3 regions of the Glutamicibacter sp. NPDC088483 genome follow, and region 2 is predicted to be linked to each of the others. Evidence: riboswitches for the same ligand, from Rfam matches in the RefSeq annotation. Region 2 holds a riboswitch; each other region holds the start of a gene.
The links. A riboswitch is a leader RNA that binds a small molecule or an ion and turns the genes downstream of it on or off. The one in region 2 is predicted to bind S-adenosylmethionine.
Positions count from the first base shown of each region.

Region 1: another riboswitch for S-adenosylmethionine. It lies ahead of ACIP6G_RS17145 (hypothetical protein); the one in region 2 lies ahead of ACIP6G_RS15215 (ABC transporter ATP-binding protein).
Region 3: another riboswitch for S-adenosylmethionine. It lies ahead of ACIP6G_RS08255 (OsmC family protein); the one in region 2 lies ahead of ACIP6G_RS15215 (ABC transporter ATP-binding protein).

Region 1 covers NZ_JBIVMP010000008.1:168,809-179,489, forward strand. The annotation lists gene ACIP6G_RS17125 (APC family permease) at 1-167, opposite strand, end outside; gene ACIP6G_RS17130 (hypothetical protein) at 274-690, opposite strand; gene ACIP6G_RS17135 (helix-turn-helix domain-containing protein) at 827-1,393, opposite strand; gene ACIP6G_RS17140 (DinB family protein) at 1,527-2,114, shown strand; SAM riboswitch class IV at 2,182-2,295, shown strand; gene ACIP6G_RS17145 (hypothetical protein) at 2,312-2,578, shown strand; gene ACIP6G_RS17150 (VIT1/CCC1 transporter family protein) at 2,634-3,737, shown strand; gene ACIP6G_RS17155 (LOG family protein) at 3,801-4,991, opposite strand; gene ACIP6G_RS17160 (SNF2-related protein) at 5,078-8,425, shown strand; gene ACIP6G_RS17165 (hypothetical protein) at 8,588-8,872, shown strand; gene ACIP6G_RS17170 (MFS transporter) at 9,448-10,681, shown strand, end outside.
Region 2 covers NZ_JBIVMP010000007.1:92,088-102,768, forward strand. The annotation lists gene ACIP6G_RS15195 (BCCT family transporter) at 1-1,630, shown strand, start outside; gene acs (acetate--CoA ligase) at 1,711-3,672, opposite strand; gene ACIP6G_RS15205 (ABC transporter permease) at 3,729-4,493, opposite strand; gene ACIP6G_RS15210 (aliphatic sulfonate ABC transporter substrate-binding protein) at 4,563-5,585, opposite strand; gene ACIP6G_RS15215 (ABC transporter ATP-binding protein) at 5,673-6,494, opposite strand; SAM riboswitch class I at 6,500-6,601, opposite strand; SAM riboswitch class I at 6,869-6,960, shown strand; gene ACIP6G_RS15220 (acyl-CoA dehydrogenase) at 6,976-8,307, shown strand; gene ACIP6G_RS15225 (LLM class flavin-dependent oxidoreductase) at 8,365-9,768, shown strand; partial or broken gene ggt (gamma-glutamyltransferase) at 9,851-10,681, opposite strand, start outside.
Region 3 covers NZ_JBIVMP010000003.1:310,163-320,843, forward strand. The annotation lists gene ACIP6G_RS08230 ((Fe-S)-binding protein) at 1-537, opposite strand, end outside; gene ACIP6G_RS08235 (L-lactate permease) at 684-2,360, shown strand; gene ACIP6G_RS08240 (FadR/GntR family transcriptional regulator) at 2,385-3,092, shown strand; gene ACIP6G_RS08245 (SDR family oxidoreductase) at 3,265-4,035, shown strand; gene ACIP6G_RS08250 (L-idonate 5-dehydrogenase) at 4,025-5,080, shown strand; gene ACIP6G_RS08255 (OsmC family protein) at 5,157-5,708, opposite strand; SAM riboswitch class IV at 5,740-5,861, opposite strand; gene ACIP6G_RS08260 (DEAD/DEAH box helicase) at 6,002-9,217, shown strand; gene ACIP6G_RS08265 (MarR family transcriptional regulator) at 9,280-9,723, opposite strand; gene ACIP6G_RS08270 (class III extradiol ring-cleavage dioxygenase) at 10,147-10,681, shown strand, end outside.

The DNA.
Region 1 (10,681 bases), on a different contig from region 2:
GCCAGCATGGCTCCCAGCGGACCGGCGGTGGTAATCCAGTCGCCGGTGAGCACGACCCAGCCAAAACCGATCATCGCGCCAACGCCTATGGCCAAGGCATCCCAGCGGCCGAGGACCTTCTTGAGGCCTGGTTCTGCGGTGTGGTTCTTCGCGGTTTTTCCTGACATGGCAACCCCTTCTGGAAAGTTGATCAGGATCACACTATGCAAAATCGCGCCAAAGGGTATTGGATGTTTTGACTACATTTCAGGCTATTTTGCCCAAATCAGGAGGCTAGGCCTCGCCGGAGCGCTTCTTGCTGGCTTTCACCAGCGCGCGGTCGACCTCGTGAATGCCCAGGCAGAAGCCTGCGGACATGACCAGCGATTTGATCGTCAGTTCGGAAAGGTCATCAGCTACGTACACCAGCTGGATCGGTCCGGCCAGGACCAGCAGGACACCGGTCCACAGCACATACGCCCACGAGGTGCGTGCCTGCGCCATCACCGGGAAGCGTGCCCGTCGGCGAATCGTCCGCACGCCAATGGTGACAATGACGACGGCCAGAATCGCGGCGCCAATGAAGAAGAAATTGCGTTGGGTGCGGATCCAGGTCAAGGTGGTGCCAATAAGAACGCCGAAAAGTATCGAAGCCCACCAGCTGATACTGCGCAGTTGATCTTGCGCAGCGGTTGGTTCGCCTGTCCTCACGCCTCTCCCATCACTGATTGTCCCGAGCGCCCGGAACAACGCATCGTTCCTAGAATACGCGGTTCATCTCCCCGCAGACGAACGCGCAGCCGCACTGCGCATGCCGTGCCATGGCAGCAAGTGCCGTGGCTTGGCGTCATGAGAGGATCAGCGTCCAGGTAACCACAGCGACCTCATCAGAATCGTTTTCCCAGCTATGCGGTTCACGCCCGGGGAAGGTGATCGTATCGCCTGCTTCGAGTTCTACGCGCTGATCAGGCAATACCAGGATGAATTTTCCAGCGATCACGTGCAGCACTTCCAGCTCGCAATCCACCGAATACAGTTCCGCTTCACCGGTGCCCTTGGGCGCAATCTCGGCGCGAATCATCTGCACCCGCTTCTCGCTGCGCGGCGTGACCAGCTGCTCCGTGATGCCGTCACCGCCCAGGGAAACACGGGGCGCCTGCTCCAGTCGGACCAGTTTCGTTTCAGGAACCTCGAAGAGGGTACCGACCTCCATGCCCAGCACTTCGCACAACCGCAAAAGAGTGGAAACCGAAGGGCTGGTCAGGTCGCGCTCCACACGCGAGAGGAAACCCTTGGTCAGTCCGGATAGCTCGGCGACCTGGTCAATGGTCATACGCTGGGTCTGCCGCACCCCGCGCAGCCTCGCACCGATATTGATCGCAGCACCGGTTGGTTCAACTGGCAAGGTTTTCATCGTTTGGCTCCTCGACGTTTTCTGCAGCAACAACCGCAACCACTTTGGCTTCAAGGCCTGCGGGGCAAGTTTACCAATGGTAAACACACCGCGCCCTCTACCGCGAGGCTGCAGCGCTCACTAGACTCTGTCCATGGACAGCACCAAGGACAAGCTCTGCGGGTACCTGAACGACGCGCGCGAGAATGCGATCTACAAGGCAGAAGGCCTCGCCGAACACCTGGCACGCACTCCGCTCACCCCCACAGGCACCCATATCCTGGGAGTACTGCACCATTTGGCGATCAATGAATACGAATATTTCGGCACCTGCCTCAAGCGCAGGGCCGATGACCCCTACGTTCGCGAATTCATTGCGCCGCATGATCCCGACGCGGATTTCCTCCCGCCAGCAGATATGGATGCGCAACAGCTGATCGGCCTGTATCGGAAAGCCATCGCCTTCGCCGATGAAGCCATCAGCGACCTGCCCCTGGACTGTCCCGTAGAGGTACCGTGGTGGGGGCCAGCTGGCAAAACCACCTTGGATCACCTGCTCATCCATGCGCTCGCCGAGACCTCCCGGCATGCAGGGCATCTGGATATTATCCGCGAGCAGCTCGATGGCCGTGCTGGCTGGACCGCGCAACTGGATCTGCTGCCCGGCTACACCGCGGGGCAATGGGCCGAACAACGCGAGAAGCTGCAGCAACTGGCCAATGCCTTTGCCCCGGGCAGCTGAGCCGCAGTCATATTACGCATTCGGACTTCACCGCGCCCTGCCACCGGCGGTACCATCGGAAATGTTGCTTCACGAGACGCGGCGCCAAGCTCCGACTGGCCGCGCACCAACCCCAAGTTCATGGGTGGTTCGGATGAGGAAGCGGTCCGCGCATCAACAGGTGCACGGGCAAGAGCGCGCAAGAGAGTTGACGTCCCATGGCATATCCGATTCTGCCCGTCATCGACCGCCAGACCGGCCAAGTGCAGTTCAAGGCCGAAGGCCGCTGGCGCACCCGCTACGTTGCAGATCCGCTCAGGCTTGAACAGCTCATTGCTCGTTGTGCCCGCCGGCCGACCTTCGACCCGGCCACATCTGAATTGCTGCTGGTGGTGCCAGTCGCCGGAGATCCTGCGGGCAAGCGATTTGCTTTTAGTCTTGCCAAATTCCCAAGTGCAGGAGCCCTGACTAAACTGGGTAGTTGATCCGATCCACGGGTTTCATTGGGAAACTCCATGTTCCAGGAGAGTCATCTTCGCGATGTCACAGCACTCAGCAACCGAACCTACCAAAGCGCAGATCCAGCGATGGCGCAAGTATCTCGCTGATGAAGTCGCAGAAGGCTCCATCTACCGGGCCCTCGCGGAAAAGAAAACCGGGCAGGAACGGCAAATCCTGCTGGGCCTGGCAGAGGCGGAAGCACGCCACGAATCCCACTGGCGCGTCCTGCTCGGCGAACATGTCAAGGAAGTCCGCCCGTCGCTGCGCCGCACCATGCTGCGTTTCCTGGCATTGCATTTCGGTTCGGTCTTCGTCCTGGCCATGGCCCAGCGCTCCGAGAGCAGTTCGCCCTACCGCGATGACAAGGACGCCACCGCGCAGATGGCGGCCGACGAACAGGTCCACGAAGAAGTCGTTCGCGCGCTTGCTACAGCAGGCCGTGCGCGCCTTTCGGGCAACTTCCGTGCTGCGGTCTTCGGCGCCAACGACGGGCTGGTTTCCAATCTCGCGTTGATCATGGGCATCGGTGCGACCGGTGTTTCAGCGACCTTCGTGCTGTTCTCCGGCATTGCCGGCTTGCTGGCCGGTGCACTGTCCATGGCAGCTGGCGAATACGTTTCGGTGCGTTCCCAGCGCGAGCTGCTGACAGCTTCACGCCCAACCCAGGTCACGCTGACAGCGGCCCCGAACCTTGATCTGGACGCCAACGAGCTGCTGCTAATCTATAAGGCCCGCGGCATGAGCGATGAAGATGCCGAGCACCGGGCCGCCGAACGCATGGGCCTGTTCACCTGCGATTGCAACCCCGACTTCTCGCTGAACCCAGAGGGTCGCGGCGAAGAACTCGAGAAGGAGCACCAGGAGCTGGGTTCGGCCACCGGTGCGGCGGCCACCTCGTTCTTCCTCTTTGCTTCCGGTGCTGTGGTGCCGATCCTGCCGTATATCCTTGGCCTGTCCGGCATGACCGCGATCATCGTCTCGGTAGTCCTGGTGGGATTGGCCCTGATGATCACCGGCGGGATCGTAGGCCTGCTCTCCGGTGCCTCGCCACTCAAGCGCGGCCTGCGCCAGCTAGCCATCGGCTGGGGCGCAGCGGCCATCACCTACTGCTTGGGCCTGATCTTCGACGTCAGCATCAGCTAGTAGCCCGCTACGTTGCGACTGCCGGTACGGCACTGTCTGTACCGGCATTTTCCATGCCGTGCTCTAGCTGTTCTCCGGCCTCCGGGTACGCCGGCGCAGGGTTTGCATGCTCTGGATGAACTCCATCGCTTCTTCGGCGGTTTCCACCAGAGCAATCTTCTGTTCCATGACACGGTCCTTGGCCAGGGCCTGAAGCAGCGGCCAAGCAGGCAGATCCCTCGTCCAATAGTCCTTGCCGATCAGCACCATCGGCACCACGCGAGCACCGGTAGCGTAGTAGTTTTCGCAGGCATCCTGGAAGATTTCCTGCACCGTGCCAGCGGCCCCGGGCAGAACTACCAGCCCGCCGTTGGACTGCTCCAGCAGAATCGCTTCACGAATGGAATTGGTGAAGAACTTGGCAATCTGGGTGGCAAACAGATTCGGCGGCTCATGGCCGTAGAACCAGGTTGGCACGCCCAGGGACTGCCGCTGGCTCGGGAAACGCTCCTTGACCATCAACGCAGTTCTCGCCCAGCCGGTGCGCTGATGGATCGCATCTGGCACTTCGGCCAGCATCTGCAATGCCGTAGCGACATCTTCTGGTCCGTAATCGGCCAGCCACGCACCGGCATTGGCAGCTTCCATTGCGCCGGGGCCTCCACCGGTGGCGACCGCGTAGCCGGCCCGGGTAATCATGCGCCCAAGCTCCAAAGCTTGCGCATACTGCGCAGTGCCCCGGCTCATCGCATGCCCGCCCATCACCCCGATAATCGGGGTTTCCTTGAACGTGCCCTCGTACACTGCCGAGACCAGCGCCTGGCCAATGTGGTGATCATGCAGGGTTCTTGCCAGCGCATTGCTATCGCTATCGGAATTCACCGCTGCATGCTGCTGGGAGTACGCGTAGATCTTCGCATCAGGCACATGCTCGTAGGTCTGCGTCCGGATCCCCGAGTACAACTCATGCGGCGAATACAAGCCGCGAGCCACCGTCTCGAAGGGAAGCTCCTCCCCCGAGCTCATGCACAGCCCGCCAGTGGCTTGCACGATCTGCGCTCCTTGCGCGGAATACTGGCAATCGATGAATAGCGCTTCGGAAAGATCCAAGGATTCCAGCACGGTATCCCGTTCGCGCAGATCAACACGGTGCACTCGCCAGCCTTTTCCGCGTGCGCGGTGGGAAGCCAGCGCTTCGGCTGCGAGACGGTCGAATTCAACGAGCGTCGTTATGGTCACTGCGCGTGCTGGAAGGTAGGGCCACACTTGGGACATGCGTCAACGCTACGTCATAGATAGTGATTATTCACAGAAAGGCCCTTCAACTTTCGCGAAGGCCCGGAACGTGAAACGATGAGAGGATGATTGAATCTGTTCCACCAACCATTGATGCCCGCCACTTATTGGCTTTTCTGGGCAACGTTCCTTTCTTCTATGGAAAGAACCTGGCTGCAGAAGCAAATTCCGTGGTTGACGTGGAATTCGACGAAAGCACCCACCAGATCGAAGGCACCGTCACCGATTCTGGCGAAGAATATTCTCCGATGATCCAGGTCCTCATGGACGGTGGAGAGTGGAAGATCGAATCGTGCGAGTGCACCTGCGACGCACCCGGAATCTGCTCGCACATCGCGGCACTGGCTATTGTCTCCAACAAGATCGCTTCCCAGCCACGCGCCGTGCCTGCCCGGGAAGAGAAGCCGAACACAGTTTGGTCGCAGCAAGTCGATTCATGGTTTGAAGAGTCCGAGCCGGGCCCGGCCGATGGCCTGCTTGGTTCGCAGCACGATCCGGTAGTGCCGATGGCGCTTCAGTTCCTGCTCTTCGATTCGAAGGACGCCACCCAGCAGCAACAGTGGATGCCGACCGGAACCATCCCGCACCCGACCCGCAATAAGCGCTTCCGCTTGGGAGTGCGCCCAATGGTACGCAACACCGAAGGCCGTTGGGTTCGTGGCCAGCTTCGCTGGACCACCCTGGGCTTCAAGACCTACGGCTGGAACCTGCTGCGGGCGCAGCACCACTGGTTTACCCGCTTTGCCTCCATGGCGCGCAGCGACAGCCAGCTGCAGTTCAAGGTGGATGAGGACTGGCTGTTCCTGGACGAGTACGCTTCCGATCTGCTCTGGCCGCTGCTTGACCAAGCTGATGAGCTGGGAATTCCGCTGATCACGACCCGATCCGAGCAGCGCGTGCGCATCGTTGCTCCAGCAAGCTTCAGCATGCAGGCCTCCCTGGATGAGCAACGACTGCAATTGGACGGTGTCCTGCACATTGCAAACCAGGATCTCATTCTCGATCCGGAAGCACCAAGCGGTGTCATCGCCGAGCATGGTTTCTATGCCCAGTTGGCTCAGCCCGATGAAATTTGGCTCGCGCCAAGTGTTGAGCCGATTCCTGACGCGCACCGCCGCTGGTATGTTGACCGCCGTCCGGTCACCGTGCCTAGGCCGGAGATCAACGATTTCTTTGAATCCTCCTACCCGCGTTTGGCCCGCCGTTTCGAGCTGCGTAGCGTTAGCGACGAGCTGGAATTGCCTGCTTTGAAACCGCCCTATGTGCAGGCGACCGTGGTCTACAAGCGCGAATTCAACGAGAATAACGAACCGAACGACACCGCCGCGCTGGACTTCCAGATCCTCTACCCGGGGATCCCTGGCGACCAGGAAGTGTATGACCTTGAGGCCGAGGAACTGCTTCAGGCCGCAGTGCATGAAGTTTTCCTGGTCCATGAAGAAAGCGGCAATCCCAACTTGTCGCCGAAGTTCTACGCCCGCGATGACACCATCGATTTCGTCACCGAGATCCTCCCCGCGCTGGAACGCATTCCTGAAGTCAAGCTGGTTGAGAAGGGTACCCGGCCGAAATTCCGTCAGCTGCGTGAACTTCCTCAGCTGAAGATCAATGCCGTGAATCATGAACGGACCGACTGGCTGGACCTTGGCTTGCTGATCACCGTGGGCAACCACGAGGTTCCTTTCTCGCAGATCGTCGAGGCCATGAGCAATGGCCAGATGAAGCTGCGCCTGCCGGATAACACTTGGTTCTCGTTGAACCACCCCATGTTCGCCAAGCTCAAGGCGCTCGTTGACGAGGCGCAGGCAATGAATGACAAGCCGAAGGAGGGAGACCTGAAGCTTACGGTCTTCCAAATCTCATTGTTCGAAGAACTTGATGAGATGGCTGAAGGCATTGACGGCGCGGACTTGTTTATCGCACGCATGCGTTCACTGCTCAAGGTCGCTGAAGCCCACCACGCGCAGGTGCCGAACACGCTGAACGCCCAATTGCGCCCTTACCAGGTTGAAGGGTTCCACTGGCTCTCTCGCCTGTATGAAGGCGGATTCGGCGGAATCCTCGCCGATGACATGGGCTTGGGCAAGACCTTGCAAACGATTGCCCTGATTCTCCATGCCCACAAGCTCTGGGCCGATCCGCAGGCATGTGCTCAGCTGCCCGCAACCCAGCGCACCCGTCTGCCGTTCTTGGTCGTCGCCCCGAGCTCGGTGGTTTCCAACTGGGAAATGGAAATCAACAAGTTCGCCCCATCCCTGCGGGTAGTCAGCGTCGAGGGCACCTTGCCTTCGCCACGGCAGCTGAGCGAACTGGCCGAGAATTACGATGTCATTCTCACGACCTATACCCTGTTGCGTCTGAACGACGAGATTTACGAGGCGCAGCGCTTTGCCGGCTTGATCCTCGATGAGGCGCAGTTCGTGAAGAACAAATCCACCAAGGCCCATCGCACCGCGGTGAACCTGCAGACCAATTTCAAATTGGCCGTCACTGGTACCCCGATGGAAAACAACCTTTCCGAGCTCGGTGCTTTGCTGTCGCTGGTTGCTCCGGCATTGTTCCTGAACACAACACGCTTTAATCGCCAATTCGCCCGCCCTATCGAAGTGCTGGGCGACAAGGACACCCTTGCATTGCTGCAGCGTCGCATCAAGCCATTCATGCTGCGCCGCACCAAGGAATCCGTGGTGCTGGATCTTCCGGCCAAGCAGGAGCAACAGCTTCTGGTGCGCCTTTCCGAAGAACACCAGCATGTCTACGACACCCATCTGAACCGCGAACGCCAGAAAATCTTGCACCTGGTTGAAGATCTGGATCGCAACCGCTTCACCATTTTCCAGTCGCTGACCCATCTGCGCATGCTGGCTCTGGAACCTTCATTGGTGGATCCAGCGCTGTCGGACGTACCCGGTTCAAAGCTGGAAGCACTCTTCGACCAGCTCGATGATGTGGTGGGCGAAGGCCACCGTGCGCTGATCTTCAGCCAGTTCACCTCGTATCTGAAGGTGCTGGCCGACAAGCTGACCGAGCGTGGCGTGAAGTTCGTTTACCTGGACGGCAATACCCGCAACCGCGCCAAGGTCATCGAGCAGTTCAAGGAAGGCGAAGCTCCGCTGTTCTTGATCTCCTTGAAGGCCGGCGGATTCGGCTTGAACCTGACCGAAGCGGACTACTGCTTCTTGCTGGATCCATGGTGGAACCCAGCCGTGGAAGCCCAGGCTATCGACCGTACGCACCGCATCGGCCAGACGCGACAGGTGATGGTGTACCGAATGATTTCGCAGGGCACCATCGAAGAGAAGGTTGTGGCGCTGCAGGAAAGCAAACGCAAGCTGATCTCGACAGTGATGGATGAAGCCGATGGATTCTCCAAGGCCTTGACCGCCCAAGATATCCGAGGACTGCTTGAGTAACAGGTTGATTAAATCCGCCGTATTAGCAGGCGGCGCTCAGTAAAACCCTGTATATTCGAAGTGACCGATGATGTGCGCTACGCCACACATAGTGCGTTCATCGGGCAAGCGCCCAGACGGATCCTCGTCCGGGCGATACGAACGACAAAGGCGGTAATAACCGTGTCCCTGATTAAATCGGAGACTCTCAGTACCCCCGATGATGACTGGATGAGTGCATCGGTGAGTATCAACAACGATCGTGTGGTGATTGAAACCGAACAGGAACGCCTGTCCCTGGAAAACGACCGGCTTCTGGAAAAGATTCGCAGAGTTCTGGCGTCTCCGCTCGAAGAGATTTTCTATAACCCGAAGCACCGGATGCTCCTGATTCCGGGCGCGTTCGCTGCCATCGGCTCTTCATTCCTGAGAGTTGATACTGAAGCTGCTGCCGGCCTCCGCGGCTAGCCTGCTTCGACTACATGCCCCAAGCTGCCCACCAGCAATCTTGGGGCATTTTTGTGCCCTGTGGACTGAGCGCCAACCGCTGCTGAACAGCGTGCGTTTTTTACCGTCGGAAGCCCCCATTCGCCACCGGATTCAGGACCTTCAAGTGCACCGTTTTCGCGTTGTTTCGCTGATTTCCAACCCCTGGCGCTCCGAGTCCTTCGACACAATTTCGGCTTTTCGCGCACCTCGATCCACAACTTGGCCAATGGCTCGTTTGCCCCATGCTTCCGTGGGTATTCGGCGGTAGGTCCACGCAGGATTCGACTGCTCCCATGGGCACGCATACGCCCCTGGAGAGCCCCTCGATCAGGGAATTAATCCAATTTTTGGTAAACTTAATGATTGTCCGCTTAAGCGTTTCATCGCTCAATGCCGGTTTTTCGCCGGATTTTTGAGTAGAAATCTATCGATTTCGACGAGTCACACGGCGACCGCAACCAGCTCAAGGAGCAGCTATTTCGCTCCTCATTCTTGTGGATGAATATGGTCGCCGGCACCGGGACAAGATCAAGAAAGATATGAGGAGTGAAACTATGGAAGCAAAAAACACACGGAAGCAGCGATTCCTGAGGAAACGCCGCCTGAAGGTAGAAGACGTCAACGTCGTCGATAATTCGATGCTCAAGAAAGCCATCGGCGGTACCGTCGTTGGCAATTTGATGGAATGGTACGACGTAGGTGTCTACGGCTATCTTGCAGTAATTATCGGCAAGCTCTTCATGCCCGACACCGTCGAGCCTGCAATCCAAACCCTGTTCAGCCTAGGCGTATTCGCTGTCACCTTCGTCGCGCGCCCGCTTGGTGGCGTGATTTTGGGCCAGCTGGGTGACCGAGTAGGACGCCAGAAGATTCTGGTCTTCACCCTGCTCATGATGGCAGCGGCCACGTTTGGCATCGGAATCCTCCCGGATTACTCGGTATGGGGTGTAGCAGCACCAATTCTCCTGGTCGTGTTGAAGCTTGCCCAGGGCTTCTCCACTGGCGGCGAGTACGCCGGTGCTACTACGTTCATTACCGAATATGCCCCGGACAAGCGTCGTGGATTCTTCGCCTCGCTGCTGGATCTAGGTTCCTACATGGGCTTCGCCCTGGGTGCCGCCTTCGTCTCCATCCTCCAGCTGACCCTGAGCGACGATGTCATGGAAGGCTTCGCATGGCGCATTCCATTCCTGGTGGCCCTTCCACTGGGTGTTATCGCACTGTGGTTCCGCGCCAAGATCGAAGACACTCCAGCCTTCAAGGAAGCCCAGGAAGCCGCTAACCGCGCGAGCGAGGACGCACGGAGCGCTGCCGATGCCCCGAAGGGCGTCATCGACCTGGTGAAGGCCTACTGGCGCGAATTGCTCACCGGCTTCGTACTGGTATCGGCGGCCAACACCGCCGGTTACGCACTGACCAGCTACATGCCTACCTACCTCACTGAGACGCTGGAATACGATCCGGTGCACGGCAACCTGCTGACCCTGCCGATCCTGGTGGGCATGTCCTTGTGCATCCCCTTGGCGGGCAAGCTTTCCGATAGCGTGGGCCGTCGCAAGGTCCTGTTCATTGGTTCGGTTTCGGCCATCGTCCTGGCTATCCCTGCCTTCCTGTTCATGATGCATGGCCAGATCTGGTCCACCCTGCTTGGCCTTGCGCTGCTGGCAGTCCCGGTAGTCTTCTACGTTGCCAATCTGGCTTCGTCGTTGCCAGCGCTGTTCCCAACCGCCTCGCGTTACGGTGGCATGGGCATCTCGTACAACTTCGCCGTAGCCATCTTTGGTGGCT
Region 2 (10,681 bases):
GGTTTTCGCGGTCTTCGCCATCGTCGTAGCGGCCAAGAACTTTGGACGCATCCCGCTGGGCAAGGACGGCGAGACGCCAAAGTTCTCCACGGTCTCGTGGATCTCGATGATGTTCGCAACCGGCATGGGCATCGGCTTGGTCTTCTACGGCGTGGGCGAGCCGCTGTACTTCTACATGTCGCCTCCTCCGGGAACGGTGGAAGGTTCCACCAGTGATGCATTGAGCACCGCTATGGGCACCACGCTCTTCCACTGGACCTTATTCCCATGGGCCATGTACGCCATCGTTGGCTTGGGCATGGCTTACGGCAGCTTCCGGCTGGGACGCCCCCAGCTGTTCTCAGCCATGTTCAGCTCGATCTTCGGCGACCGCGCCATCCATGGTTGGGGCGGGCGCACCATCAATATCCTGGCCATCATCGCCACCCTCTTCGGCTCGGCTTGCTCGCTGGGTCTGGGCGCATTGCAGATTGGCGGCGGCATCCAGGCCACTGGGATGATGGAGAAGGTCGGCTCCGGCGTTCTGGTTATCATCATTGGCATTCTGACGGCATTGTTTGTCGCTTCTGCCGTTTCCGGCATTGAGCGCGGTATCCAGTGGTTGTCCAACACCAACATGGTATTGGCATTGATCATCGCATTGATCGTTTTCATTGGCGGCCCAACTCTGTTCATCCTGAACGTCATTCCCAATGCCATTGGCGCTTTCATCGGCGACTTGCCGGAGATGGCTTCGCGTACGGCTGCCGGCGATGGTGCAATGTCTGATTGGCTGTCCTCGTGGACTGTCTTCTACTGGGCATGGTGGATCTCTTGGAGCCCATTCGTAGGCTTGTTCATCGCCCGCATTTCCCGTGGCCGCACTATTCGCCAGTTCGTCACCGGCGTGCTGCTCGTTCCATCCAGTGTCACCCTGATTTGGTTTGCAATCTTCGGCGGTGGCGCAATCGGTATTCAGGAACGCGCTGAACGCTCCGGGGAAACCGGGGAAAAGCTGGCCAGCATTGTTGATGGCGCACCAGACATCAACTTCGATTTGATCCTCTTCGACATGCTTGGCAGCCTCCCGCTGTCGGGCTGGATGGCTACCGTGCTGATGGTCGTCACCGTGCTGCTGATTGCGATCTTCTTCGTGACCGGCGCAGACTCGGCCTCGATCGTGATGGGTGCGCTCAGCGAACGTGGCGCTGAAGAGCCATCCAAGAAGGCCGTGATCTTCTGGGGCGTGGCCACCGGCGCTGTGGCCGCGGTGATGCTGCTGGCTGGCGGCGATCATCCGGCGGAGGCATTGACCGGGCTGAAGAACATCACTATTGTTTCGGCGCTGCCATTCGTGATTGTGATGCTCCTGCTCTGCGTGGCGTTGTGGAAGGACCTGAGCAAGGATCCGCTGGTGCTTCGCGGCAAGGTGGCTCGAAAGGTCCTGGAGCAGTCCGTGGGCCAGGCGGTTGACCGCCATGAGGGTGGCCAGTTCAGCTTGATGACCACCGAAATCCCTTTGGTCAGGGCCGAGGGAAGGGCCTCCGAAGTGAAGCTTTTTGCCACCGAAGCCACCGCTGACCCGGTGCAGGACGGCAAGGGCAGCGCGGCCGATGACCAGAGCCAGAAGCCAACGGCCGGGGATTCCTAACCGGCAAATCAAATGAAGCTTCTTCCCCAGCCGGGGAAGAAGCTTCATTTGTTTAACCCCAAGGGGCTTGGGAGCAGCGATTAGCCGCGCGCGCGGCAGATCGCGTTGATCTCCGGAATGCACGGCTCATTCTGCAGGCTCGTTGTGTCGCCGAGCGTGGTGCCCTCGAACAGCTGGGTGAGCAGGCGGCGCATGATCTTGCCCGAACGGGTCTTGGGCACATCTGGAACCAAGACGATTTCCCGCGGCTTGGCAATCGGGCCGATCTGCACCGCGACGGTATCACGGAGTTCAGCAATGAACTCGGCCTGCCGTGCAACGAGCTGCTCGTCAGGCGACTCGGCAACCAGGGTCTTGTCCAGCGGTACCACGAAGGCGGTTGCAGCGTGTCCGGTCTTGGAATCCGGGGTGGGGCAGACGCCGGCTTCCACCACGCCGGGGTGGGTGACCAATGCCGATTCGATTTCAATGGTGGAAAGCCGATGGCCGGAAATATTGATCACGTCGTCGGTGCGGCCCAGGATGTAGATATCGCCGTCCTCATCGAAGCGGGCACCGTCGCCAGCCAAGAACCAGCCCTGCTCTACGTATTGTTCCCAGTAGCTGGTGTAGTAGCGCGTCGGGTTGCCCCATACGGTACGGGCCATCGACGGGCCAGTGCGCGTGATGACAATATTGCCCTGCTGGTTGGCCGGCACGCTCAGGCCGCCGTCATCGACAATGTCCACCGAGATGCCCGGCAGCGCGCGTGCGGCGCAGCCTGGCTTGAAATGTCCATCGGTCGGCAGGGGGGAAAGCACGGTCGCGCCGGATTCGGACTGCCACCAGGTGTCAACCATCGGCAGTCCTGCTTCGCTGTCCCGGCCGATCTGCTGGCGGAACCATTTCCATGCCTCGGGATTGACGGCTTCACCCACAGTGCCGCCGATCTTCACCGAGGACAGATCGTATTGAGCGGGGATGCCGTCCGGGAACCAGCCCATCAACGAGCGGACCAAGGTGGGAGCAGTGTAGTAGCTGGTGACCTTGTAGCGTTCAATGACCTCGAAGTGGCGGCCCGGGTGCGGGGCGTTGGGGACGCCCTCGTAGATTACCTGGGTGACGCCATTGGCCAACGGGCCATAGATCTCGTAGGTATGCGCGGTGACCCAGGCGAGGTCGGCGGTGCACCAGTGCACGTCCTTGGCGCGCTGGGATTCGTCCGGGTTGGCGAACAGCAGGTTGTAGCTGGCGGCCGCCTGCGTCAGGTACCCGCCGGTGGTGTGAACCAAGCCCTTCGGCTGGCCGGTGGTTCCCGAGGTGTACATAATGAACAGCGGTGTTTCCGCATCGAATGCCTGCGCGTGGTGCTCGGTGGATTGGGTATCAACCACCTCATGCCACCAGATGTCGCGGCCTTCGGTCCACGGGATTTCGTCGCCGGTGCGGCGGATAACCAGGACCTTTTCGATTTCGTTCTCGCCGGCAACGGCCGCATCGGCGTTGCCTTTGACCGGAACCGAAGTGCCACGGCGGAACTGGCCGTCGGTGGTGACCAGGACCTTTGCCTTGGTGTCCTCCACGCGGAACCTCAGCGCTTCGGCGGAGAACCCGCCGAAGACCAGCGAATGGATGGCGCCGATGCGGGCGCAAGCCAAGGTGATGACAATTGTTTCAATGAGCACCGGCAGGTAAATGACCACGCGGTCGCCCTTCACCACACCCAGGGATTCCAAGGCGTTGGCTGCCTGGGAGACCCGCTCCTGCAAATTCGTGTAGGTGACGGCTACCCGGTCACCGGGCTCGCCTTCGAAATACAGTGCGACCTTCTGGCCGCGTCCCGCAGCTACATGGCGGTCGGCGCAGTTCACTGCGGCGTTCAGCTTGCCGCCGAGGTACCAAGAAATTTCCGGTCCGCGCTTGGCATCCGGATCGGCCGGAATGATGCGGCTGGTGGTGTGCCACGGGGTGTCCCAATCCAAGAGGTTCGCCGCTTCGTCCCAGAATTCCTGGCGTGCTGCCTCTGAAACTTGAGTTGAGGTTGTTGCCAATTCGGTGGTCATCGCAAACTTTCTTTGGTGAGGGGTAGTTTTGTCAGCGGGTACTAGCTGGTCCGGTTTCAGGTCCAGCGCTTGATAGCCCAGCGTTCTGCTATCGACAGCAGGGCATCGGTGATCTTTCCAAAGACGGCCAGCAGCACGATGGTCATGATTAGGCGGTCCAATCGGCCGTTGTTCTGCGAGTCGGTGAGCAAGAAGCCAAGGCCCATTGACGCGCCGAGGAGTTCGGCTGCGACCAGGAAGAGCCAAGCTTGGGCTAGTGCCAAACGCAGTCCGGAGAAGATCGAAGGGACCACTGCGGGCAGCTGGACCGTGCGCAGCAGCTTCAATCCCTTCAACCCGAAGGCGCGGGCTGCTTCGACCAGGTGGGCATCGACATGGCGCAACGCCAAGGCGACGGTGGTAAAGACCGGGAAGAAGGCACCAATGATCACGAGTGTGACCTTGGAATCTTCACCCATTTTCATCCAGAGCACCAGCAGCGGAACCCAAGCCAAGGAAGGGACTGCACGCAGGGCGCTGATGCTCAGTCCCAGAAATGCATCTGCCAATTTGGACAGCCCGACAAGCGCACCCAGCGCCAAGCCCAGCAATGATCCGAAGGCGAAACCGAGAAGAACACGCTGAGTGGAGATGCCGATGTGCTTTCCGAGTTCGCCATCCTGGAAGAGCTCAATGGCAGCAGAAACCACTGAACCCGGAGTTGGCAGTGTCCACGGAGCAACGATTCCGGTAACGGTGACAAATTGCCACACAGCCAGGGTGGTCAGCGGCAAGACCAGCGCAAGCAGCCATTTCGGGGCACGCAGGATCGTTGCGGCCATGCTGGCCTTCTGCTTGGCAGGTGTTTGGCTTCCGCGGGTTCCAGCCACGTTAGTGGGACTCATGGCTGGTTACTCTCCGGAGATCTTTGTTGCGTCTGCCTTGACGGCAAACTGGTCATCGATGAGGGTTTCCAGAGCTTCATCAACGGATTCCTGCTCCGAGACATCGCCGCTAGCGACCAGCGTGGGAGCAATCTTGCTCAGGACTCCAGTGAATTTGGCGTCGGGAACTGCCGGAACGTCCAGATTGGAGCGTTCCTCAATGACGGTGGCAGCAACTCCTGGTTCGAGCCCTGCTACGTCGGCCAGGATTTCTGCGGTTTCCTCGGGATTGTCAGCTGCCCAGCCACGAGCCTTTTCGTAGGCATCGACAACGAGCTGGGCGAGTTCGGGGCTCCGCTCAATGAAGTCTTCGCGAGCGTTCAGCGCACCGTAGGTGTTGAAATCCAAGTTCCGGTAAACCAGTTGCGCGCCGTCTTTTTCGGCAGCGGCCATGATCGGATCCAAACCGCTCCAGGCATCAACCGAGCCGTTGGCCAGGGCGGTACGTCCATCGGCATGCTGGAGGTTCTGCAGCTTGATGTCAGCTTCACTCAAGCCCGCGGATTCCAGCGCCTGCAGCAGGAAGAAGTATGGGTCGGTGCCCTTTGTAGCGGCCACGGTCTTGCCAGCGAGATCTTCAACGGACTCGATTTTTGAGTCCCTATCCACTACCAGGGCTGCCCATTCCGGCTGCGAATACAGTGCGATGGTCTTGATGGGTGCACCGTTCGAACGGTTCAGGAGCGCAGCGGAACCGGCTGTGGAACCAACATCGATTGCGTCGGCGCGAAGAGCTTCATTGGCCTTGTTGGAACCAGCGGACTGGATCCATTCGACATTTACGCCCTGCTCCTTGGCGGCTGCTTCCAACCATCCCTTTTCCTTGAGCACCAGGCTCAGCGGGTTGTATGTGGCAAAGTCGATGGACAGGGTCTGACCATCCGAGGAGGCTGTAGCGTTTTCGCCAGCACAGCCGGTCAGGGCAATTGCGCCAACGAGCAAGGCGGCGGCGGACAATGCCGTGCGGCGGGTGAGACGGTTCAAAAGCATGGAGAATCCTAGAATTGTGCGTGCAAGCGGTGTAGGTGAAAGGCAGAGAGGCCGCCGAATGGTTCGGGCCCCACGGCGTGCCCGGGACTAATGGTTGGTTGGGTCGACGCCGAGCAGGCGCAATAGGTGCAGACGATCTGCAACGAACTTTTCATCGGTATGCCGGCGTGGATGCCCAGCTGAGATGGACAGATCTTCGATGACGCCCGCTGCACTATGCCCAGCGCCTCGCCCCAGAACAATCACGCGGTCAGCCAAAGTCAACGCCTCGTCCACATCATGGGTCACCATGAGAACGGTGGTGGGGAACGATGCGTGAATCGAGAGCAGCAGATCCTGCATCTTCAAGCGTGTCAGCGCATCGAGGGCTCCGAAGGGTTCATCAAGAAGCAATACACCCGGGCGCCGAGCCAGCGCGCGAGCCAGCGAAACCCGCTGCGCCATGCCTCCGGAGATCTCTCGTGGGCGCAAGCTGGCTGCATGGCTCAGACCGGTCAGCTCGATCAACTCATCGATCAGCGAGTTGCCGGCGCGCTTATCGGTTTCCGGTGCCAGGCCTAGTGCAATGTTCTGGCGAACCGAGCGCCATGGCAGCAGCCGGGGCTCCTGGAAGGCAACGGCGCATAACTCGTTGATGCCGGTGACCTCGCGGGTGCCGGTGCGAATGGTGCCGGTGGTGGGGTGGTCCAAGCCCGATACTGAACGCAGCAGCGTGGATTTTCCGCAACCGCTGGCTCCAAGAATGGCCAGGACTTGACCTGCTGGAATTTGCAGGTTGATATCGGCCAGGACGGTGCGGCTTTCCATTTTGGTGGTGAAGGTCCGCGACACGTTGCTGAACTGCACGTCCAGGGCGCTTGAAGCTGAGACAACGGGAGCTGCCTCGGGCGCTGCAAAGGAAAGAGTCATGTTCATCTCCATCGGTCCTGGCGGTAGCACCGGCCTGCAGAGCAAAACTCCAAAGGTGGTTGCTGCGGCGTCAACGAGCCAGATCTCTCGGCCGCTCGGGATGGTTACGTGTCCATTACAACGAGTCGAACGATTTGAACGCAAATCTCGCGTAATATGAAAAAATCTTCGACAACTACGTCACATTGCCCAGAAATTTCGTTATTTATTTTATTGCAGGCCGGTTTGCTTGACATTAAGCAAAACTTTGCAACTCATCTTCGGCAGGACACGGATTAGGCTGTGAAATTTGAAGATGGGCACTGCCGGCACTGGGACGAAATGTGACTTCGCGGGTTGGAATCACCGGTTTATTACCGTTACAAATGAATTACGACCCATCCAGAGCGGCTGAGAGATCTGGCTCCACGACGCCGCAGCAACCACCCCAATAGCGGGACGGTGCTACCGCCAGGACCGATGGAAAGAATTGAGAACCCTGATGCCTATTGGTGAATCGCACAATGCCCTCGGACTGGACTTCAACCAGCTCAGTGACCCTTCGCAGGCCACCGCAATGGGCCTGGACAAGTTTGAAGAACAGTTGCCGACTAGGCAATTGCTGAAAATCACCCCCGGACCAAGTGCGGATGAGCAATACGACCGGCTGGCCGAAATCTTCCGTCCCGTTTTTGCGCAGATCGCCGCAACCGCCAAGGACCGCGACTTGAACCGCGTGCTTCCTTTCGAGCAGGTAGGCCTGCTGAATCGCGAGCGGTTCGGTGCGTTGCGCCTTTCCGTTGCCGATGGGGGCTACGGCGCACGGCTGGTGGATGTCTTCCGCTTGCTCATCGAGCTGTCCGAGGCGGACTCCCACGTAGGCCAGCTGTGGCGTGCACATGTCGCATTCGTCGAGAACGTCTTGGCGCTGGAGGACGAAGAGCTGCGCAAGAAGTGGGTCGCTCGCATCGCTGCCGGGCAGATTATCGGCAACGCCTACACCGAACGCGGTGGCAACGCCCTGGGCACCTTGAACACCAAGGCCAGCACCGTGGACGGGCGCTGGGTGATCGACGGTGAAAAGTACTACTGCACCGGCACCATTTTTGCCGACTGGACCACCGTTGCCGTGGCCCACCCGGAGCTCGCCGGCCGCCAGATCGCCGTGGTCTCCACCCAGCGCAGCGGCGTCAAGATCCTCGACGACTGGGATGGATTCGGCCAGGGGCTCACCGGAACCGGCACCACCGAATTCCACCAGGTCCCGGTGGATTGCTTCATGCCGCAGCAGACCAATGACTCCGAAGCGGCGATCTTCCAGCTGGTGCTCATGGCCGTGCAGGCCGGCATCGCCCGCGCCGCGCTGAACGACCTGCGTAGCGCGGTGCAGGCGCGCACCCGCATCTTCACCACCGGAACCGGGGTGCCGGTATACCAGGAACCCCAGGTCCTCCAGCTGGTGGGCGAAGTTTCCGCGGAGTCCTTCGCTGCCGACTCCGTGGTGATCGGCGCGGTACTCGAAGTTGAAGCCGCCTTGGGCGACCCGGGACTGAACGACGAAGAACGCTACGCAGTATGCGAGCTGGCCGCCAACCGCGCGCAAACCGTGGTGCAGCCACTGGCCATCGGCGTGACCAGCAAGCTCTTCGACGGACTGGGAGCCTCGTCCACCAGAAGCGGCTGCAACCTGGACCGGCACTGGCGCAATGCGCGCACCATCGCCACGCATAACCCGGCGATCTACAAGGCGCGCATCGTCGGGGACTACGAGATCAACGGTGTCCAGCCGCAGCGGCTGTCCGTCACCGGCGAAGATTCAACCCAGCGGGCTTGAGGGCCTGCGACGCAAACCAGCAACTTTCCACGATTACCGACCTATGGGGGCAAAGCCATGAGCGAGAACAAGCGCGAGATCTTATTCAACGCATTCGACATGAACTGCGTGGTGCACCAGTCGCCGGGCCTGTGGCGCCATCCGCAGGACAAGGCCTCGACCTACAACACCCTGGGCTACTGGACCCACCTGGCCAAGGTGCTGGAAAAGGGGAAGTTCGACGGGCTGTTCCTCGCCGACGTGCTGGGCACCTACGACGTGTACAAGGGCACCAACGTGACCCCGCTGGGCTCCGGCGCGCAGGCACCGGTCAACGACCCGATGATGCTGGTTTCCGCCATGGCCGCTGTGACCCAGAACCTCGGCTTCGGCGTCACCGCAGGTACCGCCTATGAGCACCCGTACGCTTTCGCCCGCCGCTTGGCCACCTTGGACCACCTGACCAACGGCCGCGTGGGCTGGAACGTCGTCACCGGCTACCTGCCATCGGCGGCCCGCAATATGGGCCAGGAAGACCAGATGGAGCACGACGAGCGCTACAACCACGCCGATGAGTACCTCGAGGTGGTCTACAAGCTGCTCGAAGGCTCGTGGGAAGACGACGCGGTGCAGAACAACAAGGCCACCGGCGTCTACACCGACCCGGCCAAGGTGCACCCGATCGAGCACGAGGGCAAGTACTTCAAGGTCCCGGGCATCGCCATCACCGAGCCGTCCACCCAGCGCACCCCGGTGATCTACCAGGCCGGCGCCTCCAAGCGCGGCACCGAGTTCGCCGCGTCGAACGCCGAAGCGATCTTCGTCAATTGCCCCACCCGCGACCTGCTGAAGGAAGCGGTCAGCAAGATCCGTGACGCTGCCGAGGCCGCCGGGCGTGGCCGCTACGACATCAAGGTCTTCGCCATGCAGACCATCATTACCGCCGAAACCACCGAACTGGCCCAGGCGAAGTTCCAGGACTACAGCTCCTACGTGGATATCGAGGGGTCGCTGGCACTGCTGTCCGGCTGGACCGGCATCGACATGTCCGTCTACGGTCCCGACGATGTCATCGGCGACGACGTGAAGTCCAACGCCATCCAGTCCTCGGTGGAAACCTTCAAGAAGGCCAGCGGCGATACCGGCAAGCCGTGGACCATCCGCCAGCTGGCCGAATGGATCGGCGTGGGCGGATTCGGCCCGGTCTCCGTTGGTTCCGGCGCCGAGGTAGCCGAGAAGCTCATCGACTGGGTGGACTACACTGACGTGGACGGCTTCAACCTCGCCTATGCTGTCACTCCGGGCACCTTCGAGGACATCGTCGAGTACGTGGTTCCCGAGCTGCAGGCGCGCGGGGTCTACAAGACCGAATACACCGAGGGCTCGCTGCGCCACAAGATGTTCGGCGCCGGCGACCGCGTGAAGGACACCCACCGCGCAGCCCGGTACAAGATCTCCAACCGGATGGCCGCGCAGGCCTAGGCGCATCGCCTGCTAGCGCAGCAGACAGCGGCCCCCGGCACCTTCGAATGAAGTTGCCGGGGGCCGCCGTCTGCCTGCGGGCCTATTCGGTTGGCTGCAGCACCATGGCTGAACCGCCGCCGCGCCTCGTGGGCTCGGCCGCGGCGGTGAGTGTGCCGTCGGCAGCGATTTCCACCGCTTCAACCGCCCCGATTTCCGCCTGCGGAGTGAAGGAATCCCCAGCTGGCGCGAGCTTGTGCCCGAAGGCTTCGAGCGCCGAACCATGGGCTTGGATGAACTCCGGTTCCGCGGTGACCACTGCCGTATTGCGCTGGGAAGCACGTGGAGCGGCGATGGCTTCGCTGATATCCATGCCCAGATCAATGCGGTTCACCAGGGTCTGCAGCACCGTGGTGATGATGGTTGAACCACCGGGGGAGCCGATGGCCAGCACCGGCTCGCCGTCCTGCAGGACAATGGTCGGAGCCATCGAGGAACGCGGGCGCTTGCCAGGTTCAATGCGGTTCGGATCCTGCGGGTCGTACACCGTGGAGAAATCGGTCAGCTCGTTGTTCAGCAGGAAACCGCGATCGGGGACCACCATACCCGAGCCGCCGGTCTGCTCGATGGTCAACGTGTAGGAAACGGCATTGCCCCAACGGTCCACGACCGACAGATGGGTGGTGGAGATGTTCTCCGTATCCTGCTCCACTACCGGTTCGCTGGTAGCCGCAGGGCATTGGCCATCATAGTTTTCAAGGTCGCCCGGAGCGACCGGCTTCGTTGCGGCCTGATCCGGATCAATGGCGCAGGCACGATCCGCGCCGAATAACTTGTCCGTCAAGGTCCGGGTCGGGACGCTGGTGAACGCGGGGTCGCCGACGTACTTGCCGCGATCAGCGTAGGCGAGCGCAGTTGCCTCGAAATAATGATG
Region 3 (10,681 bases), on a different contig from region 2:
GCACTGGTCAGCTTCCGGAAGTTCGTTGACGGTGATGCCGCCGACGGTCTTGAGCAGATCAAGTTGCCGATCGCCGAGTTTCAGCGAACGCATGCCGTGGCAGGAAGGGTGGTAGGTGATGGTCTGCGGGAAGTAGCTGCCCAGCTGCTCGGCGGCGTTGGTGATCCCCAGGACATCCACCAGCAGCTGGCTCAGTTCATAGGTGCGCTTGCCCACGGCAACTGCGCGTTCCTTGAGCTCCGGCTTGCCCAGGCGCTCTGCCAGGAAAGGGTGCTGGTGCTTGACCGAAGCAACGCAGGAGCCCGAGGGGGCCACCGCGACGTCATAGTCTTCGGTGTCGAAGGCATTGATGTGGTTTTCGACCACGGGCAGGGCTTCAGGCATATAACCGGAATTCATGTGCATTTGCCCACAGCAGGCTTGCGCCTTGGGGAAAATTACTTCATGGCCCAAGCGTTCCAGGATTTTCACTGTCGACTTGGCGGTTTCCGGATACATAGCATCCACAATGCACGTGGCAAAGAGAGCAATTCGCATAATAAATGACTCTTTCAGGGTGTGGTCAGACCATACTATGCCACGCACTTCGTAATAGTCAAGACTTGTTGTGATAGCTCTCACCTTGTACTCTTGGTGGTCGGACCACATATGGTCAGACCATCTCGAGTAAGGACGCCCACACCGTGTTTACACCTTCCACGGATCCGATTGCGGGGAGCATAGCTGTCTCAGCGCTCATCGCACTGATCCCGCTTGTAGCCTTCTTCGTACTCCTGGCGGTAGTCAAGGTCAAGGCCCACTGGGCCGGCCTCGGCTCGCTCGCTGTTGCCATCCTCGTGGCGATCTTCGGCTGGAACATGCCGGTTGGATTGGCATTGAACTCCGGACTGATGGGCATGGTCTTCGGTGCCTTCCCTATCGTCTGGATCGTTGTCATGGCGATCTTCCTCTACCAGGTCACCGTCAAGTCGGGCCGCTTCGAAGACCTGCGCCGCGTCTTCGACGTCATCGGCGGCGGCGATGTGCGCATCCAGGCCGTGCTGATTGCTTTCTGCTTCGGCGGCCTGCTTGAAGCGCTGGCCGGCTTCGGCGCACCGGTGGCGATTACCGCCACCATGCTGCTGGCATTGGGCCTGTCGCCGCTGCGCGCAGCCTGCGCGGTGCTGATTGCCAACACCGCCCCGGTGGCCTTCGGCGCCGTGGCGATCCCGATCACCACCGCCGGTGCCCTGACCGGCATCCCGGCTGCCGACATCGGCGCCATCGTTGGACACCAGTCCCCGCTGCTGGCGCTGTTCGTCCCATCGATCCTGGTGCTGATCCTCGACGGCTGGCGCGGCATGCGCCAAACCCTGCCGGCAACGCTGACCATCGGCATTTCCTTCGGTGTCGCCCAGTGGCTGTGCTCGACCTACTTCTCCTATGAGCTGACCGATATCGTTGCTGCGCTGGTTGGCTTGGCCGCCGCAGTGATCCTGCTGCGCTTCTGGACTCCAAAGGGTGCCGACGAGGCACGCCAGCGCGTGCTGACTGCTGAAGCCGCCGCAATTCCATACGAAGCCAATGCCAAGCTGCACCCGGTCAACACCTGGATGGCTTTGTTCCCGTACCTGCTGGTTATCGTCATCTTCGGCGTGGCCAAGCTGTGGAAGCTGGGCGTGGACATTCCTGCATGGCTGGCAACCACGGACATCAAGTTCGGCTGGCCAGGACTGGACGGCAAGATCCTGAATGCTGATGGCGAAGCGGTATCTTCGACCGTCTACAACTTCCAGTGGCTTTCCTCCCCGGGCACCTTGCTGCTGATCACCGGCCTGATCGTGGCCCTGGTCTACGCGAAGAACGACGGCAACGGCAAGTACAAGATGACCTTCGCCGAGGGTGCTGCCGAAATCGGCAAGACCGTCTACAACATGCGCTACGCCGCGCTGACCATCCTCTCGGTCCTGGGCCTGGCTTACGTGATGAACCTTTCGGGCCAGACCATTACCATTGGCACCTGGCTGGCAGGCACCGGCGCATTCTTCGCCTTCCTGTCGCCAATCCTGGGCTGGATCGGCACCGCGGTGACCGGCTCGGATACCTCGGCCAACGCGCTGTTCGCCAAGCTGCAGCAGACCGCTGGCATCAATGCCGGCATCGATCCGAACCTGCTGGTTGCCGCCAACACCTCCGGCGGCGTGGTCGGCAAGCTGATCTCCCCGCAGAACCTGGCCATCGCCGCTACCTCGGTGAAGATGGAAGGCCAGGAGTCGGTGATCCTCAAGAAGGTTGCCGGTTGGTCCGTAGGCATGCTGCTGGTGCTGTGCTGCTTGGTTTACCTGCAGTCCACCCCGGTTCTGTCCTGGATGCTGCCTTAGCCGTGAACGGCTAAAATAGATCCGATGCCAGTAAACCCAGCTCCGCGTGCGTACCAGATTGTTCTCCAAGCAATTGAAGAGGATCTGCGCAAGGAGAAGCTCTCCGTTGGAGACCAGCTTCCCGGCGAGCGTGCGCTCGCGGAGCAGCATGGGATCTCGCGGGCTTCGGTCCGAGATGCCATCCGCATCCTTGATGTGATGGGCATTATCAAGACTTCCACCGGCTCCGGGCCCAACTCCGGAGCGGTGATCATCTCCAACCCCTCGGCAGGCATTTCGCAGGCATTGCGCCTGCACTTGGCGGCCAAGGGGATCAACGTCCGCGAGATCGTCGAATCTCGCATCCTGCTGGAAACCTGGGCAGCGCAAATGACGCCGCGCGATCCGATCCATGCCCAGCAGGTCATTGACCGCACCGCGGTGCTGATCATGCGCATGGACGACGCGCAGCTCTCGCGCGAGGCCTTCCACCGCATTGATGCCGAGTTCCATGTGCTCCTGGCCTCCATGGCCGGCAACGCGGTAGTGGAATCGATGATGGAATCGCTGCGCAACTCGATCAGCGACTATGTCTCCGAATCGGTGCCCAGCGACGAGGCCTGGCAGCCGGTGGTGCGCGTCCTGCGCCGCCAGCACAAGGCCATCCACCACGCATTCGCGACGAACCAGCGCGAACGGGCGGCCCAGCTACTCGAAGAGCACATCAACTGGTTCTACTCGCAGACCCGCTAGATCCGGCAGGATAGTTTTCAGGTAAATAAGTCGGACTTTAAGGCACCTCGCACCTCTTATATCTGATATGTTTTGGGGAAGCGACGGGGCTGATTTTTCGGATTTAACAGCTGGTTCATACCGCTGATGGGTTCCCGTCGATGTACCATCGACACTTCATGCGAGGGAATTCATGAGCCAACTTTTTGACCTGTCCGGACGCCTGGCCCTGGTCACCGGATCCTCCCGCGGCATTGGCCGCGAACTTGCCAGTGCCTTGGCGGATGCCGGTGCCACCATCATCCTTCACGGCCGAGATGCGCAACGCCTGGCCGAAACTGCCGCCGAATTCGGTACCCGCCATGGCACCGAAAGAATCCATAGCGCCTGCTTCGATGTCACCGATGATGCCGCCGTGCGCGAGAACATCGCAGCCATTGAAAAGAACATCGGCCCCATCCGCATTTTGGTGAACAACGCGGGTATCCAGCACCGCGTGCCCATGCTGGATCTGGAGGTGGCTGACTGGCAGCGCGTGATCGACACGAACCTCACCAGCGCATTCCTGGTAGGCCGAGAAGTCGCACGCTCCATGGTGCAGCGTGGCGAAGGCAAGATCATCAACATCTGCTCGGTGCAAACCGACCTGGCCCGCCCCACCATCTCCGCCTACACCGCGGCCAAGGGCGGCCTGCGCAATCTCACCCGCGCCATGACCGCCGAATGGGCTGGTTCGGGACTGCAAATCAACGGCATCGCACCGGGCTACATCCACACCGAGATGACGCAGAATCTGGTGGATGACGAGAAATTCAATTCCTGGATTCTGGGCCGCACCCCGGCTGCCCGTTGGGGAACTGTCGAGGATCTGGCCGGACCAGCAGTTTGGTTGGCCTCGGATGGATCGAACTACGTGAACGGGCAGACCATTTTCATCGACGGAGGCATGAGCGTTGTCGTCTAATTCCCTCGCCACCAGCACGTTGGCCGTCGTGGCCCATGCAGCCGGTGATTTGCGTATTGAACAAATCGAGCTGGCAGCGTCGCGAGCAGATGAAGCACGCGTTGCCATCGCTTACGGCGGTATTTGCGGATCAGACTTGCATTACTGGAGCCACGGCGCCGCCGGGGAATCGATCCTCAAGGCTCCAATGGTTCTCGGGCATGAAATCGTCGGGACCGTCATGCAGGCCGCCGCTGACGGCAGCGGGCCGGCAGCCGGAACCAAAGTCGCCGTGCACCCGGCAACACCAGGCGAGACCGGGGAACCCTACCCGGCCGACCGCCCGAATCTTTCCCCGGGGTGCACCTATCTGGGCTCGGCCGCCCGCTACCCGCACACCGAGGGCGCATTCGCCCGCGAAGTGAACCTGCCATCACGCATGCTGCGTGAGCTGCCTGCTGGCTTAGCACTGCGTGATGCGGCACTGGCAGAACCGGCTGCGGTTGCTTGGCATGCGGTGTCGCGCGCCGGTGAAGTCGCCGGCAAGAAGGTGCTGGTTATTGGTGCTGGGCCGATCGGAGCTCTCGCTGTAGCAGTGCTCAAGCGTGCCGGAGCCAAGGAAATCATCGCAGTGGACATGCACGAGAAGCCGTTGGAAATCGCCGGGAAACTCGGTGCCACTTCAACTTTGCGCGCCGGTGACCAGGAAGCTCTTGCCCAGGTGGGCGCGGACGTGGTGATCGAGGCCAGCGGCAACTTCCGCGGGTTGGCCTCCGCCGTGCGCGGTGCCGTGCGCGGCGGTCGAGTGGTCATGGTCGGGTTGCTGCCCTCTGGAGAACAGCCGGCGCTTATTTCGCTGGCTATTACCCGCGAGCTGGAACTGGTTGGTTCCTTCCGCTTCAACGACGAAATCGACCAGGTGCTTGCTGCCCTGGCCGACGGGTCGCTGCAGGTTTCCGAGGCGGTTACCCACGAGTTCGCGGTCGCCGATTCGCTTGAAGCTTTTGAAACGGCGAAGGATTCGGCTCGCTCCGGTAAAGTCCTGCTGAACTTCCTGGGGCAGTAGTTGGCTTCAGCTAGAAGTGCACCGCGGCGGCCCCTGAAGTCGGGGGCCGCCGCGGTGCTCTTTGCTTCAGCGAACTCTAGTTGGTCTCTGCGATGCTTACCGCGGTTGTCACGGGCACCGGATTGGCGAAGAGGTCCAGCACCGGGCAGTGGGCATCCACTGCGCGGCGCAGTTCTTCATAGCGTTCAGCTGATTCCGGTCCGGCAATCCGGATGTCCAGATCCACCGACGAGAAGCCGGGGCGGATGGTCTGGTCGATGCCGAAGAGTCCGCGGACATCGAGGTGGCCATTGGCCTGGATCTTCACGTCGTCCACCTGGATGCCGAGGTTCTGCGCGTACAAGCGGTAGACCACAACCTGGCAGGAGATGAGCGCTCCGAGCGCGTATTCCACGGGGCTTGCGGCCAGGTCGCTGCCACCCAGGGCAGCTGGCTCGTCGACCTGGAAGGTGTGCTTGCCCGAGACAATGTTGCTGGCTACTGAATCGAAGCCTTCGCCCTCCACAGTGAAAGTCAATTGGGCACTTTGCGGGGCAGCCGAAATTCGTTCGCCCCAGCCCTTGCCTGCTTCCTGCAGGCGCTGTGCGCGGTCTTCGGATACGGTTGGGGCAGATGCTGCATTAGTCATGGGGAATTGATCCCCTTTCTGGCGCAAGGGGCGCCATCGCTTACGCATCTTGGCTGTCAAGATGCGTCGAATCTTCACCTGGGGCACCCCGCACAATGACGCAGGAGGGTTGCCGTCCACTCAGCCAGGGCTCAAAGAGTGGAACTCGTGATTCAGTGATTAATTTCTATCGGTTGCAGGGCCCGCGGGTAAAGGGCAGAAGTAACTTTTCGTCACCGGGCATCTTGCTTTCCGGCTCGCTAAGATGGAATCTAGCTCTCGGGCGCCCACTGCACGAACAATGAACGGCGAGTATGGAATTCCAGCTGACACTTTCTGCGGCCCAGACCTTGGTGACCGAATCCGAATACAACCTGGGCCAGTTCCTGTGTGATTCCGGAAAAGTGCAGATCGCCAACCGGGTAATGCAACCGGGATCTACCCGCATCTCCGGTGTGGTGCTGCGCGAATCGGTGATGGCCCAATTGGAAATCACCGAGGGCAATATCAGCTTCACCAGCTTCTGCGGGAAGCATCCGGGGGTTCAGTCCTGTGAAGATGTCGCCGCCTTGCTCATCGAGGTCACCACCGAAGAAGACCAGGGCTTCTTCGTCTCCGACTCCGGGGTGGATCCCCACGCATGGAAACGCAATAGCAAGCCGCAGTGGGAACGTAGCCTTGACCGTCTGCTTCCAGTCATTTCCGATGAGCCGCTGGCTGTCGAAGAACCGCTGGGATTGATCCTGAAAGTGGTCAGCGAACCCCGTTATGGCGGCGAGGACGCGCTGACCTTGCAGGCACGCCCGGCCCGCCAGGGAACCAAGAGCCCCTGGATCCAAACCGGGATCAGCTGGCGCAATGTTGCTTTTGATGCGCGGTTCTCCAAGAAGCAGCGTCGTGCGGTCGTTGAATTGGACCGGTTGCGTGAACACGTTGAACAAGATACTTATCGCCATTCGTGGGATCCCAAGGAGTGGATCTCCTTGATGGATCTTCCAGGCCAGGACCTGCTGGATGCGTTCGAAGCCCTGCGTGAAGCTGGAGTGCAGATCGTCAACGGTGGTTCTACGGCCAAGGCCCCGGTGGAGTTCAGCGAGCAACCAGCCATGGCACACGTGGATGTGCGTCGCGGTGAACATGGCCTGAGCATTGAAGGGAAGCTGCGCGGGCCGAGCGAAGAGCACGTCTACCTCTTGCCCATAGGCACGCCGCCGACCTTGTTGACTTACGCGTCCAGCCCCTTGCCGAAGGCCAGGGAAATCGGTTTGGCCCGGTTCGCTGAACCGGTCACGAAGGAACTGGCCACATTTATTGAATCCGGTGCGCAATCCATCCCGCAGGAAGGCGTTGAGCTTTTCGAGCGCCAGCACCTGGATCGATTGCGCCTGATGGCACCGTTGAAGAGCGAGGATGACAGCTACAGCATCCCTGTTCCAGCACGCCCCAGCCTCAAGCTGTCCCTGGAGAGCATCCGAACTCCGCTGACCGTGAGCTATTCCTGGGAGTACGCCTCCGCGGGCCCCCGCCAGTATGCCGTGGAAAAGGAAATTGCTGCTTCGGTGCAGGACAAGCTCGGCGCGCAGGCTTCCTTGGGGCAACTGACCTCTTCAGGAATCTTCCCGCCGAAGGAATTCAGCACCTCCGAATCCATCGATTTCTTGGTCTACGCATTGCCGCTCTTGGCAGAGCATCCTGATGTGGTCGTTGAAGAGCAGAACAGGCTGCCGAAGTACCGGATCAGCCACGCGCCGGCCGCTGTCAGTGTCGAAGCCGGCGAAAGCACGGGGGACTGGTTCGACTTGTCTGTGGAAGTGCTCCTGGACGAGACCAAGGTCCCGTTCCCACTGCTGCTGGAGGCCTTGACCAAGCAAGATGAGTATCTCGTCCTCGATGACCTTACGGTGATCCCGATTGATGGTGCAGATTTCACGCAGCTGCGCCAGCTGATATCAGAGGCCGGGGAGCTGGGCACGGTGCAGGGCGATACGATCCGCATCCATAAGTTGAGCATCGACTGGTGGCAAGAACTGGTGGATCTGGGCATTATCGAAGCCCAGCACAACCAGTGGCTGCAGACCATGAAGGCGCTGCAAAGCGGTGAAGAAATGCAGCCGGTCCAGCTAGCGGAAACGTTCAACGCTGAACTGCGCCCGTATCAGGGCCACGGCCTATCCTGGCTCAACTTCTTGCGTACCCATGATCTCGGTGGCGTCCTTGCCGACGATATGGGTCTGGGCAAGACCGTCCAGCTGCTGGCTTGCCTTGAACAAGCGCGCGTCGAGGATCCTGCACAGAAATTCCTGGTGCTGGCTCCTACCTCGGTGGTGGGTAACTGGATCAATGAGGCGCAGCGATTTGCGCCGCAGATGAGCGTCACCGGCGTTACTTCAACAGCTAGAAAGAGCGGCCAAAGCATGGCTGCGCAGATCGGTAATGCCCAGCTGGTAGTTACCAGCTACACGATCTTCCGCCTGGCCTATGAGGATTTCGAAGCAGCCGGCTTCAACGTCATGATCATGGACGAGGCCCAGCAGCTGAAGAACCATGCCTCCAAAGGCTATAAGCAGGCCCGGCAGCTGCCAGTGCCGTGCAAATTCGTGGTCACTGGCACACCCATGGAAAACAACCTGATGGAACTGTGGGCGTTGGTCTCACTGGCTGCACCGGGCCTGTTGGGCGGTGCGAAGTCCTTCAAGGACAACTACCAGAAACCAATTGCCGACGGAGACCAGGAGCGCTTGGAGCGCCTGAAGAGCCGTCTGCGTCCGTTCGTGCTGCGCCGTACCAAGGAACAGGTCGTTCCAGAGCTGCCGGCGAAGACCGAACAGGTGCTGGAAGTCGAACTGGAGCCGGGGCACCGCAAAGCCTATGACCGCCGCTTCCAGCGCGTGCGGCAAGAAGTCCTGGGCCTGGTTGACGACGTTGATTCGAATCGCTTCCAGATTCTCCAATCGCTGACCTTGCTGCGCCAGCTGGCCTTGGATCCGTCCCTGGTAGGGGAGGGCGATGCCCCGAGCGCGAAGCTTGAAATGCTGCGCGAACTCATGGGGGACGCGGTTTCTGAAGGGCATAAGATTCTGGTCTTTAGCCAATTCACCAGTTTCTTGGCCAAGGCACGCGACGTCGCTGAAGAGCTGGGCATTGAGCACGGATACCTTGATGGGTCCACAACTGGCCCTAGGCGCAAGGAACTGATTGACGGTTTCGGCGAGGGAGATTTCCCGGTCTTCTTCATCTCGCTGAAGTCCGGCGGCTTCGGCATTAACCTCACTTCCGCCGACTACTGCATCTTGCTGGACCCATGGTGGAACCCGCAGGCCGAAGCCCAGGCTATTGACCGGGCCCACCGCATTGGGCAAACTCGTCCGGTCTATGTGTACCGCTTGGTGGCAAAGGACACCATCGAATCCAAGGTGCTCGCGCTGCAGGCCAAGAAGACGCAGCTGTTCAATGATGTCCTGGGAGAGACTGCCCAAGCCGCGCAGAGTGCGGCGTTAAGCGCCGATGATTTCCTGGCGCTGATGGAGTGAGCCTAAAAAGCTGAAGCCTTGGAAACCAGAAGGTCTCCAAGGCTTCAGCTGAAGATCGGGAACTAGAGAATCTGTTCAAAGCTGTCGTTGAGGCGGTGCAGGAGATCTCCAAAATTCTTCAGTTCGGCGGCTTCCCATTCCTTGAGCTGGCGGCGCAGTTCCTCACGCAGCGTGTTACCGCTGGAGCGCCACTTCTCCTTGGCGATTTCTGTTGCCGAGACCAGCTGGGCCCGGCCATCGGAAGGATCCTGGGTGCGGGTGACAAGTTCCAGAGACTCGAGGTGCTGCACGAGGCGGGAAATAGTCGCCTTGTCCAGACGCAGTTTTTCTGCGAGTGCTCCCTGTTGCTGGGCTTCATCACGGATGACCACTGCAAGCAAGCGGTACCCCGGATCCTGCAGGTCCGGGTGGATGATCTTGGCGCGACGGATCAGCATCTGGCGGGCGCGCAATAAGATGGCGGTGAATTCTTCTTCGACCGTCTGCATCAGTTCTTCTTCTTGCATACAAACCATTCTAAAGATTAATGGTCAATAAGTCTGATATTGGAAACCGCAGCCGTTCGAAGCCGAAGTGTTGAACGTACTGCGAATCCCCAGCTGAGCGTAATTAATGGCTTGGAAAAGACTGGCCAGGCAACGCCTGATGCCTGCAAAGCCGTACAGTTCCACTTCTCCGGCGCAGCTTAGGAACGACTTGCCAATTGCATTTGTGATTAGAGAAGCAATAGATTTCCGCCGCCGCTCAGAAGCAGAGCAAGAAAGCCATGGCCTCCGTTGCCGCTGGCGTTGGACCCAACGTGGTGCGGCGAATCTGTCCGCACTGTCCACGGGCCTCTTGGAGAGCATTGAGGGTCTTGCATGAATTGGATATCGGGATTCATGAAAATAAAGCTTGACGCTTCAACTAATGGTTGGTAGTTTTTAATCATGAATCAGCTATCCGATACCCCTCCCGTCTTGTTCCTTAGCCATGGTGCACCGCCACTCGCCGACGACCAGCGCTGGACCCAGGAGCTGGCTAGCTGGTCCGGCACTTTCGAGAAGCCGAAAGATATTCTGATGATCTCCGCGCACTGGGAAAATGCGCCGGTGACGCTGAGTGCTACCCAGCAGAAGAACGAATTGGTCTACGACTTCTGGGGCTTCGACCAGAAGTACTACGACGTTCGCTACGATGCGCCAATGGCGCCCGGGCTGGCCAATGAAGTCGAACGGCTGACCTCGGCCTATGGCCATCACGTGGAGCGCGACGAGACGCGTGGACTGGACCATGGCGCCTACGTGCCGCTGAAGGAAATGTTCCCGGATGCGGATGTACCTGTGGTGCAGATGTCCATGCCAACACTGGATCCTGCAGGACTCTTTGATCTGGGCAAGAGCTTGGCACCCTTGCGCGAGCGGGGAACCTTGATCGTTGGCTCCGGATTCACCACCCACAACTTGCGCTGGTTCAACCCAGCCG